Regions from separate parts of the Pseudogemmobacter sp. TB195 genome, predicted to be linked through region 4. Evidence: riboswitches for the same ligand, from Rfam matches in the RefSeq annotation. Region 4 holds a riboswitch; each other region holds the start of a gene.
What was found. Region 4 has a riboswitch for cobalamin ahead of AC4FS3_RS12505 (aromatic ring-hydroxylating oxygenase subunit alpha). Riboswitches for the same ligand answer to the same signal wherever they lie in the genome.

Region 1 (3,391 bases), on a different contig from region 4:
GGCGGACGAAGATCGCCTGGTCGCCGACATGATCCAGTTGGCCCGGCAATATGGCCGCTATGGCTATCTCCGGATTGCGGCTCTGTTACGGAGTTCTGGATGGCAAGTAAACGACAAGCGGGTCGAGCGCTTATGGCGACGAGACTGAGGAGGATCAGAAAACAGTCCGGGGGACTGTTTTCCCGACGAAGCTGAAGGCGCCAATGAAGCAACCGAAGAAGGGCCGATTGTGGCTGAACGACGGATCCTGTGTCCGGTTGCGGCCGGAATACCCGGATCATGTCTGGTCGTATGATTTTGTTCACTGCCGCACCGATGACGGCAAGGTGTTTCGAACGCTGAACATCCTCGATGAATTCAGCCGCGAGTGCCTGACGATCAGGGTGCGGCGCAAGCTGAACTCGACAGATGTGATCGATGCGCTGACGGACCTGTTCATCTTGCGCGGCGTGCCAGCCTTCATTCGTTCCGACAATGGCCCGGAGTTCGTCGCCCTTGCAGTTCGGGGCTGGATCAACGCGGTCGGCGCAAAAAACTGCTTATATCGAACCTGGATCGCCCTGGGAAAATGGGTATTGCGAAAGCTTCAACGCCCGTTTCCGCGATGAATTGCTGAATGGTGAAGTCTTTTACAGCTTCCGTGAGGCACAGATCATGATCGAGAAATGGAGAAAGCACTATAATACGAAACGACCACACAGCGCATTGGGCTACCGCCCACCGGCCCCGGAAACCATCGTCCCGATGGACCAAAGGCCGGTCATGCACTAAATTTTAACTTGGACCACTCAGCTGGGGCTGTTCAGTTGCTCGAACCAGTGGCGCAACATGGCTCGATCTGGCGAAGCGGCAGGCCGAACAGGATCTTCATCGAGAGACAAAACTGGATGGCTGATGCCGGGAATCGCTCAGGATGATCCGGCTTGCCGCCCGGTGCCGCGAACCACGCCATCTCCGCGTCCAACCAGGCCATCAGCGAGCCCCGGCGCTTCAGGGCCAGATTTTAACTCGACCAGTTCGTGGTTGGAACAGGGGGATCGTCTTTCTCATGCACCAAACCTGACACGCTGACTCACAAACATGAATCCGTGAACCGACCGGATAACGCAACAAAGCCCCTGCGTGACTGGCAGATCGCAGGACTATGCAAGGCGCTATGGCATATATGGCCTGAAACCGGAGGGCCTGACTGCCTGTTTCAGATGATGCACCGGGGACGGTTCGTGATCTCGCCGACCGCTTAGCGCCAACTGTGAAAAATACCGGCTAAATATGCGCCGGAACGACATAAAACCGTATGAATTCCCTCAGATACGCCTGTCGCGCAGAAGCAAGCTCCGGCACTGGTGCAGCCGCGAGGGGTGTTTTGAACGAATATCGTCTGCACCTGATTTCTTACACTGCCGGTTTCGCTCATGATTTTCATGAATATAATCTGCCTTTGAAATCGTTGACATTCCGGGGTCTCCGAAGGATTTTATCGATTGATTCAGGTGCCGGGGGAAGCCCCGGTTAAAAGGGAATCCGGTAAGGCCAATGCCAAATCCGGAGCTGCCCCCGCAACTGTGAGCGGCGAGCCTGTCCGAAATGCCACTGGCGCGCATTCTGCGCCGGGAAGGCCGGACAAGGTTACGACCCGCAAGTCAGGAAACCTGCCTGGATTGATCACCTGTTCCGGCCGCGGTGGGCGTGTCGGGAGCGGCCGTTCCGCAAAGGTGACTGCAAAGGCCCGTGTGACATCAGTCGCCCGGGGCCGGCTTCGCGACATCCGTCGCGGAGTGTCTGTGGTTTTCCGGCCTGTCTTTTCAGGCCGCTCAGAAGGCATGTCACAATGACAGAAGGTTTCACTTTCAGAGTTACGAAGATTGGCTTCGACGAGGATTACATTCCGGCCGATAATACGCGCATCACCACCAATTTTGCCAATCTCGCCAGAGGGGCACACCGCCGGGAGAATTTACGAAACACTCTGGCGATGATCACCAACAGATTCAACTCTCTGGCCGGTTGGGATAACCCAAAAGGTGACCGGTATTCCATCGGGGTTGAGATCATATCCGTCGATATGGCTATGGGGGATGCAGAAACTGCGGGTGTGTTTCCGATTATTGAGATTCTGAAGACAAACATTCTTGATCACAAAAACCGTAAGATCATTGATGGATCTGCGGGGAATAATTTCTCGTCTTATGTGCGGGATTATGATTTCAGTATAGCGCTCCCGGAATATAACAAAGGGAAAGCCGGGTTTGCCGTGCCGGAAGATTTTGGCGACCTGCATGGAAATCTGTTCAGGAGTTTCGTGAAATCTGAGGTCTATCGCCGAAATTTCAGAAAGACACCGGTGATATGTCTCAGCGTATCAAGCAACAGAACCTATATCAGAACCGATATCATCCATCCTGTTCTTGGTGCTGAATACAGACAGGATGAAGCATCTCTGACCGACAGGTATTTCGCAAAAATGGGTATGACGGTTCGCTGTTTCATGCCGCCGGGCGCCGTTGCTCCCCTGGCATTTTATTTCATGGGAGATCTTCTGGCTGATTATACCAATCTGGAAATGATCAGCGCCATCAGTACGATGGAGACATTCCAGAAGATCTATCGTCCGGAAATCTACAACGCCAATGCCGCCGCAGGCAGCTGCTATCGCCCAAGCCTGAAACATCAGGATTATTCTCTGACGCGGATTGTCTATGACCGCGAAGAGCGCAGCCGTCTGGCGCTGGAACAGGCCAAATTCGCGGAAGAGCATTTTATCAGGCCGCATCAGGCCAGGCTTTCGCAATGGTCAGCCAGTTTCGCGCTTTGACAGAATATAAAAGGTCCCCACTATGAATAAACTTCTCCCCACTGCCACTGCCGGCAGCCTTCCCAAACCGTCCTGGCTGGCCGAGCCCGAGAAACTCTGGTCGCCCTGGAAACTTGAGGGGGCAACGCTTGCCGAAGGCAGGCAGGATGCGTTGCGCCTCGCGCTGGACGATCAGCAGAAATCCGGCATCGACATTGTCAGCGACGGTGAACAGACCCGTCAGCATTTCGTCACCACGTTCATCGAACATCTTGAAGGCGTTGATTTTGTGAAACGAGAAACCGTCAGGATCCGGGATCGGTATGATGCCAGCGTGCCGACTGTTACCGGTGCCGTGGCGCGCAGCAGACCGGTTTTTGTCGAGGATGCAAAATTTCTGCGGCGGCAGACGAAACAGCCGATCAAATGGGCGCTGCCCGGCCCGATGACCATGATCGACACGCTCTATGATGCGCATTACAAAAGCCGGGAAAAGCTTGCCTGGGAGTTTGCTGCGATCCTGAATCAGGAGGCGCGTGAACTGGAAGCTGCAGGCGTCGATATCATTCAGTTTGACGAGCCCGCTTTCAATGTGTT
Region 2 (3,391 bases), on a different contig from region 4:
AGGAGACCTGCTGGCGGCCCCTGCGCCCTGGTCAGGAAGACAGCTGGCGGAAACCGATGCCACATCCCCACAGGCAGAACAGCGCGGACGGGCCCGGTACCCGAGGTCAGCGGCGGATCGCCGCCAGCTCTGCCAGGCTCGCCAGAAATTCCGCGCTGCTCAGCATGACCTCCTGCCGTCCGAGTGCCGCCGCCTCCCCCATCGCAATCCCGGTGAGCTTTTGCGCAAAAACAACGGCATCGGCCAGGGAACGGCCGCGCCCCAGCCCGGCAATGATCAGCGCCGCGAACAGATCCCCGGTCCCCGACAGCGCCAGCGGCAAATGCGGCGCGGGGTGACGGCTCACGCCGTCCGGCGTGATCACAACGCTTTCAAGACAGCCCTCGGGGCTGTCTTCCAGCACGCATCCGGTCGCAATTACCCGCGCACCAGGCCTCAGGTTCAGCCCCGCCCGCGCCAGCGCCAGATCTTCAGGCCGCGTAATCTTCTGCCCCGACAACAGCGACAGCTCAAACGGGTTCGGCGTGGTCAGATCGGCCAGCGGCAGCAATTCGTCGCGGATCACCGCCACCACCGCTTCGGGCACATAGCGCCCCGGGCCGGCATCGCCGATCACAGGGTCGCAGAGATAGACCAGTCGCGGGTTGATCTCGCGCGCTTTTGCGATGAATTCCGCCGCCAGATGCGCGATCGCGGCCGAACCGATATAGCCCGTCACGATATAATCGGCCCGTTCGGGCAACCCACGCTCCATCGCGCCCAGAAGCAGATCGGCGAAAAAATCCTCGGGCAGCGCGCGACCGCGCAGGCTCGGGTAATCGGGGGTATTCGAGAACACCACCGTCGGGATCGCCGCCACCTCCAGCCCGGCCGCGCAAAGCGGAAACAGCGCCGCCGAATTGCCGACATGGCCGAACACGACCTGGCTCTGGATCGAAATGACGAAAGGCGGGGTCTGCATGGCTATGTCCTTCCTGCGCAGGATCCCGGTCATGGCCCGGCGCGCGCGGGCAGAGGTTACATCCGCCCGCGCGCAAAAGGCCATGGGGTAAACCACGGGGCTTTGGGGAAATTTCAGCAAAGAAATGAAGAGGGGGGCCGAACGGCAACCGCCCGCCCCGCCCCTCAGGACAGGCTCCTCACAAGGGGTCCCGGATGCCCCCTTATAACGCGCCCGTGATAACGGGCGTTGACAGACCACCACCCCGGCGGGTAGCGCAGAGGCGACGGTTCCCGCGAGGGAGGAAAGAGGGAACGCAGCAGGGCATCCGCCCGATCTGCGGCTGCCCCCGCAACTGTGAGCGGCGAGGGTTTCGCGATATGCCACTGGGGTTCAGGGACCCTGGGAAGGCGCGAAACCCACTGACCCGCGAGCCAGGAGACCTGCCGTCGGCCATATTCACGGGCAGGCACATCGGGCGGGGGTTCCTGATGGCAAGGATGACATGCGGGTGATTGCCCGTCGGTTCCTTGCAGTCTGCAGTGACGTGCAAAACGCCTTTCGGGGTAAAATTCATGCCGTCCATTTCCCGCCGCACGTCTGTGCGGCTTTTGCTGACACTTACCGCTCTCACCCCCATCGCCGCTGCGCCGGCGCTGGCAGAAGAGACCACCATCGGCCTTGGCACCATCTGGCTGCCGGTCGATGACGACGCAGGCCAGGGACTTGACGCCACCCCGCCCACCGCCAGCCGGCTGGGCGAAAAAATCCGCGACATCCCTGCTGCCGTCGAGGTGATCGGCACCGAAACCATGGCCGAACGCGGTCTCCATTCGATCACTGCTGCCGTATCGCAGACCGCAACCGGGGTCACCGCGACCGGAGCGCCAAATTACGACAATCATTTCGCCGCGCGCGGCTTTCAGGGCAGCAGTTCGGTCATGATGCTGTTTGACGGCACCAGGCAGTTTCCCGGACGCGGCAATATCTCTTTCCCGGTCGACAGCTGGCTGATCGAGGAATTCGAGGTCCTGAAAGGCGGCGGTTCGGTGATCCATGGCCATGGCGCGATTGGCGGTTTCGTCAATGCGATGCCCAAACGCCCGTTTGACGGTGCGCCGCGCCATTTGCTGACCGCGCTTGCGGGGTCAGATGGCAGGCTGCGCTTTGGCGCCGACAGTGGCGGCTCGCTCTCGGATACGCTTTCCTACCGCATCGCGGTGATCGCGGATGGATCCGACGGCTGGATCGACGGTGCGGATGACAGTCTCGGCGCCGTGACCGCCGCGCTGAGCTGGAAGGCGACGCCCGATCTGACCTTCACCCTGTCCGCCGATTACGCAAAGCGCGAGCCGATGACCTATTATGGCACGCCTTTGCGCAACGGGATCCTCGTCGCGGGGACCGAGGCACTGAACTACAATGTTGAAGACGCGAGGACCGACTTCACCGATCACTGGCTGCAGCTGAAAACCGAATGGGCGCCGTCGGACGCGGTCCGCGTCTCGGCAGTGCTGTACCGCATCGGCTCTGACCGCAGCTTCCGCAATGCTGAAACCTATGAATGGGATCCGGTGACCGATACGGTATCGGTCGGCGAATTCGTCGCCATCGACCAGGATCAGGATCAGACCGGCTTCCGGCTGGATGCAGGCTTGCGCCATGGGATCGCGGGCTATGACAGCCATACGGTGATCGGCTTTGACCTGAACCGCTCGAAATCCAGCTATGCCAGTGCCTTCAACTTCGGCTCGGTCACGGTCGATCCGTTCAACCCGCGCCCCGGCCGTTTCCCCACCGGCCTGACCCCGGTGGCGCAATACCGCTCGACCCTAGACCAGCGCGCGATCTTTCTGGAAAACCGCACCGAGCTTGGCCAGGGGCTGGCGCTCAGCCTTGGCCTGCGCCAGGACTGGTTCGATCTGAGCCGCCAGGGCATCGCAAACCCCGCCACGAGCTTTGACGCCAGCTACAAGGCGCCATCGGCGCGGGTCGCGCTCAGCTGGGCGGCGACTGAGACCACGGTGGTTTACGGCCAGCTGGCCTGGTCCACCGACCCGGTGAACGTGCCGCTGATGGATTACGCCGCGAATTTCCGCGACTTCGACCTGACCACGGGGCGACAATTCGAGATCGGGCTGCGCCAGAGCTTTGCCGATGGCCGCGCCGAATGGTCGCTCACCGCCTATGATATCGTGAAGCGCAATGTGCCGGTGCTGGCGCCGGGGTCTTTCACGATGCAACAGGCCGGGCAGCAATCGTCGCGCGGGATCGAGCTGGCAGCCAGCGCCAGGGTGACCGATACCCTGCGGCTCAGCGGCAATATCGCCCGCACCAGAGCGCGGTTTGACGATTTCACCTACCTCGATTTCAACACCTTTTCCTGGGTGGATTATTCGGGGAATGTGCCGCTCCTCGTGCCGGAAACCTCGGCCAATCTCTGGGCCTCCT
Region 3 (3,391 bases), on a different contig from region 4:
GGCGCAGTGAGCACCCCGGCGGGAGAGCTGCCGAAACCGCCCGGCCAGCGCATTGCGCTGGCGCGGGACGAGGCGTTCTCCTTCACCTATCCGCATCTGCTGGATGCCTGGCACGCGCAGGGCGCCGAGATCCTGCCCTTTTCGCCCCTGGCCGATGAAGCGCCGCCCGAGGCCGATCTTTGCTGGTTGCCGGGCGGCTACCCCGAGCTTCATGCAGGCCGGATCGCGGCGGCATCAGGTTTTCTTGCGGGCATCAGAAATTTCGCGGCGGTAAAGCCGGTTCATGGCGAATGCGGCGGCTATATGGTGCTGGGCGAGGCGCTGGTCGATGCGGCTGGCACCCGGCATCAGATGGCCGGGCTGCTGGGCCTCGTGACCACATATGAGAAACGCAGGATGCATCTGGGCTACCGCCTGGCCGCGCTTTCCGCGCCGATCCCGGGCCATGCTGCGGGCGCGAGGCTGCGCGGGCATGAGTTCCATTATTCGACCATCCTCGCCCAACCCGATGCGCCCCTTGCCACCGTGCTTGATGCCGAAAGCGCGCCGGTCCCCGAAACCGGATCGCGCCAGGGCCTCGTCACCGGCACATTCTTCCACCTGATCGGAGCCGCCACATGAGCGAGATCGTCAGCTTTGTCTCCTCTGGCCCGGGCGATCCCGATCTGCTGACCCTGCGGGCCATTAAACGGCTGCAGGCGGCGGAGGTGGTGCTGTATGACGACCTTTCCTCCGGGCCGATCCTCGATCTGGCGGCGCCGGAGGCCGATCTGATCTCGGTCGGCAAGCGGGCGGGGCGCGCCTCGCCGCGCCAGGATCATGTCAGCCGGCTGCTGGTCGATCATGCGCGTTCGGGCCTGAAAGTGGTGCGGCTGAAATCCGGCGATTCCGGCATGTTCGGCAGGCTTGAAGAGGAAATCACCGCGCTTAATGAGGCCGGGATCGGCTATGAGATCGTGCCCGGCGTCACCGCGCCCTCGGCTGCTGCGGCGGCGGCGGGGATCCCGCTGACGCGGCGGCTCAATGCGCGAAGGGTGCAGTTCGTGACCGGCCATGATGTGACCGGCGCGCTGCCCGAAAGCCTCAACTGGGCGGCTCTGGCCGATACCCAGGCGGTGACCTCGGTCTTTATGGCGCGGGCGACATTCCCGCAGCTGGCGGCAAAGCTGATCGCCGCCGGATTGGCGCCCGACACGCCCGCTTTGATGGCGCAGGGCGTCTCGACCCCGGCGCAATCCTTCCGCCGTGATACGGTTGCGGGCCTGGCCGCGTATCTTGAGGGCGCCGCCCCCGACCCGGCGCCGACCCTTATCCTCTACGGCGCGCTGGCGCCCTGACCAGAGCGGCTTGACCGGGCGTCACGCGCCTGTCACTCTCGATATCGTGAAGGTGCCGGGCGACCGGCATGGGAACAGGGCGGGGGAGACCCCGACCCGACCGCCCCCGCGACTGTGCGCAGCGAGCCGACCCCGTTAACCACTGTGGAGCAATCCATGGGAAGGAGGGCAGAGGCTGTGACCTGCAAGTCAGGAGACCGACCTTCGCATTTGATGGAACCGCCGTCGGGGATGACGGCAAGGAGTGATTCATATGTCCACCATTGCCCGCTCTGGTGAGAAGGCCGATGTCAAACTGGCGAATATCTTTGTCGTGGCGCTTTTGGGTGCTGCGCTGATCTTCGTCGCTGGCCTCGCCCAGTCGGAAACCCTGCATGACGCCGCCCATGATGTGCGTCACGCGGTCGGATTCCCCTGCCACTGATATGTTGCAAAGACTGCTGACCAGCGCGTTGATCGCTGGCGCTGCTGCGGGGCTGATTGCCGCCCTGCTGCAGCTTGTTTTCGTGCAGCCCGTGCTGCTTCATGCCGAGCTTTATGAGGGCGGCGAGCGCACCCATTTCGCGGCGGCCTCCGACCATCATCACGGTGAAGAACCGGCGCCGGAAGCCACAGAGCCGCAGACAGAACCTGCCGCCGAACCGGGCCATGCCCATGGCGCGGATGAAGCGCATGACCATGGCGAGGCGGCGGAGATCCCCGGTATCGGCTTTGACGCAGGCCGCGACGGGCTGTCGATCCTGTTCTCGATCATGGTCTATGCCGGCTATGGGCTGCTGCTGGTCGCGGCGATGGCCCTGTCCGAGAATAATGGCAACCGGGTCACCGCACGCCAGGGTCTTCTCTGGGGGATCGCGGGCTTTGTCGCGGTGCAGATGGCGCCGGCTTTCGGCCTCTCGCCCGAGCTTCCGGGCATGGCCGCGGCCGATGTCAACGCCCGCGCGATCTGGTGGGTGGCGACAGTGATTGCGACCGCCATCGGTCTCTGGCTGATCGCATTCGGCAAAAACTGGGTGGTCTGGGCGGCGGCGATCCTGCTGATCCTCGCGCCCCATATCGTCGGCGCGCCGCATCCGCATGAGTTCACCGGCCCGACGCCGCCCGAACTGGCCGCGCAATTCGCCGGCCGCGCCATCGGGGTCGGTCTTGCGGTCTGGACGCTGCTCGGCCTTTTCGCAGCCTGGCTCTGGAGCCGTGGCCGCGAGGCATAAACCAGCTTCCCGGCGGCTTATGCCGCCGGGGATGTCCGGTCCAGAATATAGATATCCATGAGCCAGCCGTGCTCGGCCCGTGCCGCTTCGCGCCGGGCGAGGATACGCGGCCCCGCCTCGGCCAGCGGTCCGGCTTCGGTGATCTCATTCGCCATGCCGACAAAGGCGCCCCACCAGATCGAGATGCCTTCGGGCGCCAGATCCTGAAAGGCACAGCTGCCGTCCAGCATCACCACCAGCCGGTCGACGCCTTCGGGCCAGCCCTCTTCGCGCAGCCGCCGCCCTGTCGTCACCAGAAACGGCGCGCCAAGCCCGTTGAGCGGAATGCGATGCGCGGCGGCCAGCACCTGCGGCGACATGATCCCCGGCACCACCGAGACCGAGACCTCGCGCAGCCTGCCCAGCCGCGCGGCAATCCGCAGGGTACTGTCGTAAAGCGCGGGATCGCCCCAGACCATGAGCGCCACCCGCTGCACGCCGGGATGCGCGTCAATCGCTGCCGCCCAGGCCCCGGCAATCGCATCATGCCAGTCATTCACCCGCGCGAGGTAAGAGGGGTTGGCCGGATCCCGCACCGGCATGGCAAAGCCCGCCACGATCACCCCGGGCCGCGTCACGAGATCCTCGCAGATCTGGCGGCGCAGATCGGCAAGATCGGCTTTGTCTTCGCCTTTCTCCGGGATCAGGATCAGATCGGCCGCATTCAGCGCCTTCACCGCCTGCAAGGTGAGATGGTCCGGATTGCCGGTGCCAATACCGACCAGACTAAGTTCCAAAGCACCACCCCCCTGCATCCATTCCCGCGCCAGAAACCAGCTTCGGCCGGGAATGAAAAGCCTGCCT
Region 4 (3,391 bases):
TTGTGATCCATTACATCTGGACCGGCCGCATGGTCTGGCGCGCGCGGCGCGGCGAGTTCCGCGAAAGTGACCTGTTTCTGCGGATCTTCAACGAAATCAGCGTCTTTGCCGTAATCGCCATCCTCTGGGCCGTGGTGGTAAAGCCCTTCTGACGCAGGACCGACGTCACGCCGGCCCGCGGGGAGCCTGACCTCTGCGGCGCGAGATCCCGCAAGCTGTCTCAGACCCTGGCCCGGCACCTGGCACCTGGCACCGAATGGTGCCATTGCGCCAGGGTAAATGGCCAGGAACAGGACGGCCACCAGGTTCGCAACAGGCGGAAGAGGCCGTACGAAATCCGACCGCCCCCGCGACTGAGAGCGGAGAGACAATCCGATACCCCCCTGAGGCCCGGCAATCCCGGCCATGGGAAAGACCCGACCCGCAAGGCAGGGGACCGTCGCGGCATTCTGGCTCAACTGTCGGGCGTGGCGGGCAAGAGCATGAATGGACAATATCGCGCCACCGGCGGCCTCTGGCTGCACAGATACTGATTTGCATGACAGTGGCCCCTCCTGCGGCGCGACTGGCGCGGGTCCCTTTACCAGTGGCCCGACCGCCACATCACGAAAGGCTACGCCGCTGCGAACCGCCAACCTTGCGCCGGATCAAGCCTGCCCATTTCCTGCCCGGCAAGGGCAAGACCACGAGGATCACGCTTCCGGGCGAGGCCTGTCTGAGCTTTGTGACCACCATGGAATCCGATATTGTCAGCCTGCGTCTGCGCGCCCTGATGACAGCAGAGCTGCCCGGCCAGGGCATGGTGCCGGGCTTTTTCCTCTCCTGCCCGGCGCGGCATCTGCCCGAGAGGTCTTTCGACGGCCTGACCAGTGCGGCGGCACTTTTTCGCAAAGAAAGCGAATGCCTGGCCCTGATCGGTCAGGTCTTCGACGAACGCGCAGTTCGGCCAGGATATGCCCGAGGCCCTGCTGCAAGACCGGCACGTGGGGACACTTTGCCTGGATCATCTCGCCCAAAGCCCCGGCAACAGCCATGTGACGCTCAAGCGCAGCTGCCGGCGCGAAGCCGGCATGACACTGTTTGAATGCCTGCGCGATCTGCGGCTGGAACGCGCCGCCAATCTGATCCGGAGCAACCGCCGCTCGCTGCCCGAAGCCGCCTATGATTGAGGCGTTTCCGGCCCCGGCCATCTCAGCACCGCTTTTCACAAACACTTTGGCATGACCGCGCGCGACGTCGGCGGGCGGGGTGCAACCGGACCTGACGCTTTCGCGAGATGGAAGATCTGTTTGCCCCGACAGAGATCCGGCCTGCGGTTTCCTGCCAGTCGCAGCGGCAACGGATCTGCTGCGCGGACCGCCACGCCATTCCGCCGTTCCGCCCGACCATTGGAGCGAGTCTGCGCTGCACGCGTCAACGGCGGCGGCGGTGATCCCCGGTCTGACGGCGGCGCAAAACATCGCGCTGATGCTGCCCGGGCGGGCGAGGCCTGACATCCCCGAGACCCTCGCGCAACTGACGCTCGGCGCTGAGGCCGCTTCCCCCGCCTCGGGGCCGGGTGAGGAAGCCAGAGGCCTCGTCACGGCCCTGATCGCCGGGCAAAGGGCCAGGGCCCGCTTTGCCCTGGTCGTGATCAGCAATGATCGGAAGCAGCATTTTAGCCCAGTTTCGCGCTCAGCCGGGCGCCGGAGGGCGGGCCGCAGCCTGAAACGCATCACATTCCGGGCCTCAGATCAATTTCGACATAATTTGCCGCAGACAGAACAGTTTTTCACATAGCGCCTGCTCTGATCGCGTCAGATCAGGGTGCCACCATATCGGGAGGTCTGGAGGAGAATTGGGAAGCCGGACCGATGCCGGCGCTGCCCCCGCAACGGGTGCGGCGCTTCGTGGCATGGCGGGACCCACTGGCTGAAGGAGCGGCCGGGAAGGTGCCATTTCTGTTCGCGAAAGGGCACAGGCCAGACATCCGGAAACCAGCCCTGAGGCGGAAATCAGCGTGGCTGCGGCGGGCAGTCAGGAGCGCTTTGGCAGGTCCGCCCCGGACCATAGCCCGGCGTCTCCGATCACCCGGGGCAGCAAACAAACCAGCAGGAGGCCAGATTGGGCGCGCTTCACGACGATAGTTTTTCCACCCCGGACCAAAAGCCCGACGCCATTGCGCGGCTGATCGCGGAACACCGCCCGGGCCATGGCCTCGTTCGGGATTTCTACATGGATCCGGACGTCTTTGCCCGTGATATGGAGCGGGTGTTCCGCCGCCACTGGCACTGTCTGGCCCATGAAAGCGTGATCCCGAAGCCCGGCGATTTCGAGCTGTTCCGCCTTGGCGATGAACAGGTCATCCTGACACGCGACATGCAGGGCGAGGTGCATGGGCTCCTGAATTCCTGCCGCCATCGCGGTGCCGAGGTCTGCACCAAAGACAAGGGCAATGCGAAGATGTTCGTCTGCCCCTATCACGCCTGGACCTATACGCTGGACGGCGCTTTGCGCGCGGCCCGGCTGATGCCGAAGGATTTCGACCGCGCCGCACATGCGCTGAAAAAAGTACATGTGAAGGTGGTCGAAGGGCTGGTCTTCATCTCCTTCGCGAAAGACCCGCTGGATTTCACGCAAGTGGAGCAATCCCTGCACGCCAGTATCGGCCAATATGGCTGGGGCGCGGCAAAGGTCGCCCATCGCGAGACCTATCCGATTTCCGCGAACTGGAAGCTGGCGGTCGAGAATTATGTCGAATGCTATCACTGTGGCCCGGCGCATCCGGAATATTCGCAGACCCATGCGCTGGAGCAACCGCCCGAAGTGATCGCCGGTCTCAATGCCGCCATGGAGGAAAAGAGCTGCGCGCTCGGGCTTTCGGTGCTGTCGGGCAATCACTGGCAGAATTCATCCCGGGGCGGCGAGGCGGTCGATGTTTTCCGCTATGCGCTTTACGAGGGCGCCTCGACCGGGTCCGAAGATGGCTCCCCCCTCGCACCTTTGATGGGGCGCTTCACCGATTATGATGGCGGCGTGACCTCAATCCATCTCGGTGGCACCACATTTCTGGTCTGCTATCCCGATCACGGCATGATCTACCGTTTCATCCCGAAAACCCATGATACCTGCGAGATGGAACTGATCTGGCTGGTGAAAGACGGCGCAGAGGAAGGCGTCGATTACGATCTGAACCGCCTGACCTGGCTCTGGAAAGTCACGACCGAGGAAGACAAGAAGATCATCGAACACACCGCACGCGGCGTGAAATCGCATTACTTCGAGCCAGGCCCCATCGCACCGATGGAGTATAACGAGCTGCGCTATATCACCTGGTATCTCGACGAGATCAGCCGCGCCTGACACCTGACAAAATGAGGCCTCGGCTCTACCCGGGCCTCGTTTCGCTTGC

Region 1: another riboswitch for cobalamin. It lies ahead of AC4FS3_RS26730 (DUF1852 domain-containing protein); the one in region 4 lies ahead of AC4FS3_RS12505 (aromatic ring-hydroxylating oxygenase subunit alpha).
Region 2: another riboswitch for cobalamin. It lies ahead of AC4FS3_RS14480 (TonB-dependent receptor); the one in region 4 lies ahead of AC4FS3_RS12505 (aromatic ring-hydroxylating oxygenase subunit alpha).
Region 3: another riboswitch for cobalamin. It lies ahead of AC4FS3_RS02635 (CbtB domain-containing protein); the one in region 4 lies ahead of AC4FS3_RS12505 (aromatic ring-hydroxylating oxygenase subunit alpha).

The regions. Positions count from the first base shown of each region.
Region 1 is NZ_JBZEGG010000041.1:21,616-25,006, reverse strand. Features, by position in the region: partial or broken gene AC4FS3_RS26740 (IS3 family transposase) at 1-771, shown strand, start outside; partial or broken gene AC4FS3_RS26735 (transposase) at 839-1,050, opposite strand; cobalamin riboswitch at 1,475-1,674, shown strand; gene AC4FS3_RS26730 (DUF1852 domain-containing protein) at 1,832-2,815, shown strand; gene AC4FS3_RS26725 (methionine synthase) at 2,838-3,391, shown strand, end outside.
Region 2 is NZ_JBZEGG010000013.1:70,709-74,099, forward strand. Features, by position in the region: gene pdxY (pyridoxal kinase) at 107-961, opposite strand; cobalamin riboswitch at 1,211-1,405, shown strand; gene AC4FS3_RS14480 (TonB-dependent receptor) at 1,516-3,391, shown strand, end outside.
Region 3 is NZ_JBZEGG010000001.1:559,223-562,613, forward strand. Features, by position in the region: gene AC4FS3_RS02625 (cobyrinic acid a,c-diamide synthase CobB) at 1-621, shown strand, start outside; gene cobA (uroporphyrinogen-III C-methyltransferase) at 618-1,337, shown strand; cobalamin riboswitch at 1,371-1,557, shown strand; gene AC4FS3_RS02635 (CbtB domain-containing protein) at 1,591-1,761, shown strand; gene AC4FS3_RS02640 (CbtA family protein) at 1,763-2,548, shown strand; gene cobF (precorrin-6A synthase (deacetylating)) at 2,566-3,342, opposite strand.
Region 4 is NZ_JBZEGG010000011.1:14,835-18,225, reverse strand. Features, by position in the region: gene AC4FS3_RS12515 (CopD family protein) at 1-152, shown strand, start outside; gene AC4FS3_RS12510 (hypothetical protein) at 638-1,084, shown strand; cobalamin riboswitch at 1,788-1,999, shown strand; gene AC4FS3_RS12505 (aromatic ring-hydroxylating oxygenase subunit alpha) at 2,104-3,342, shown strand.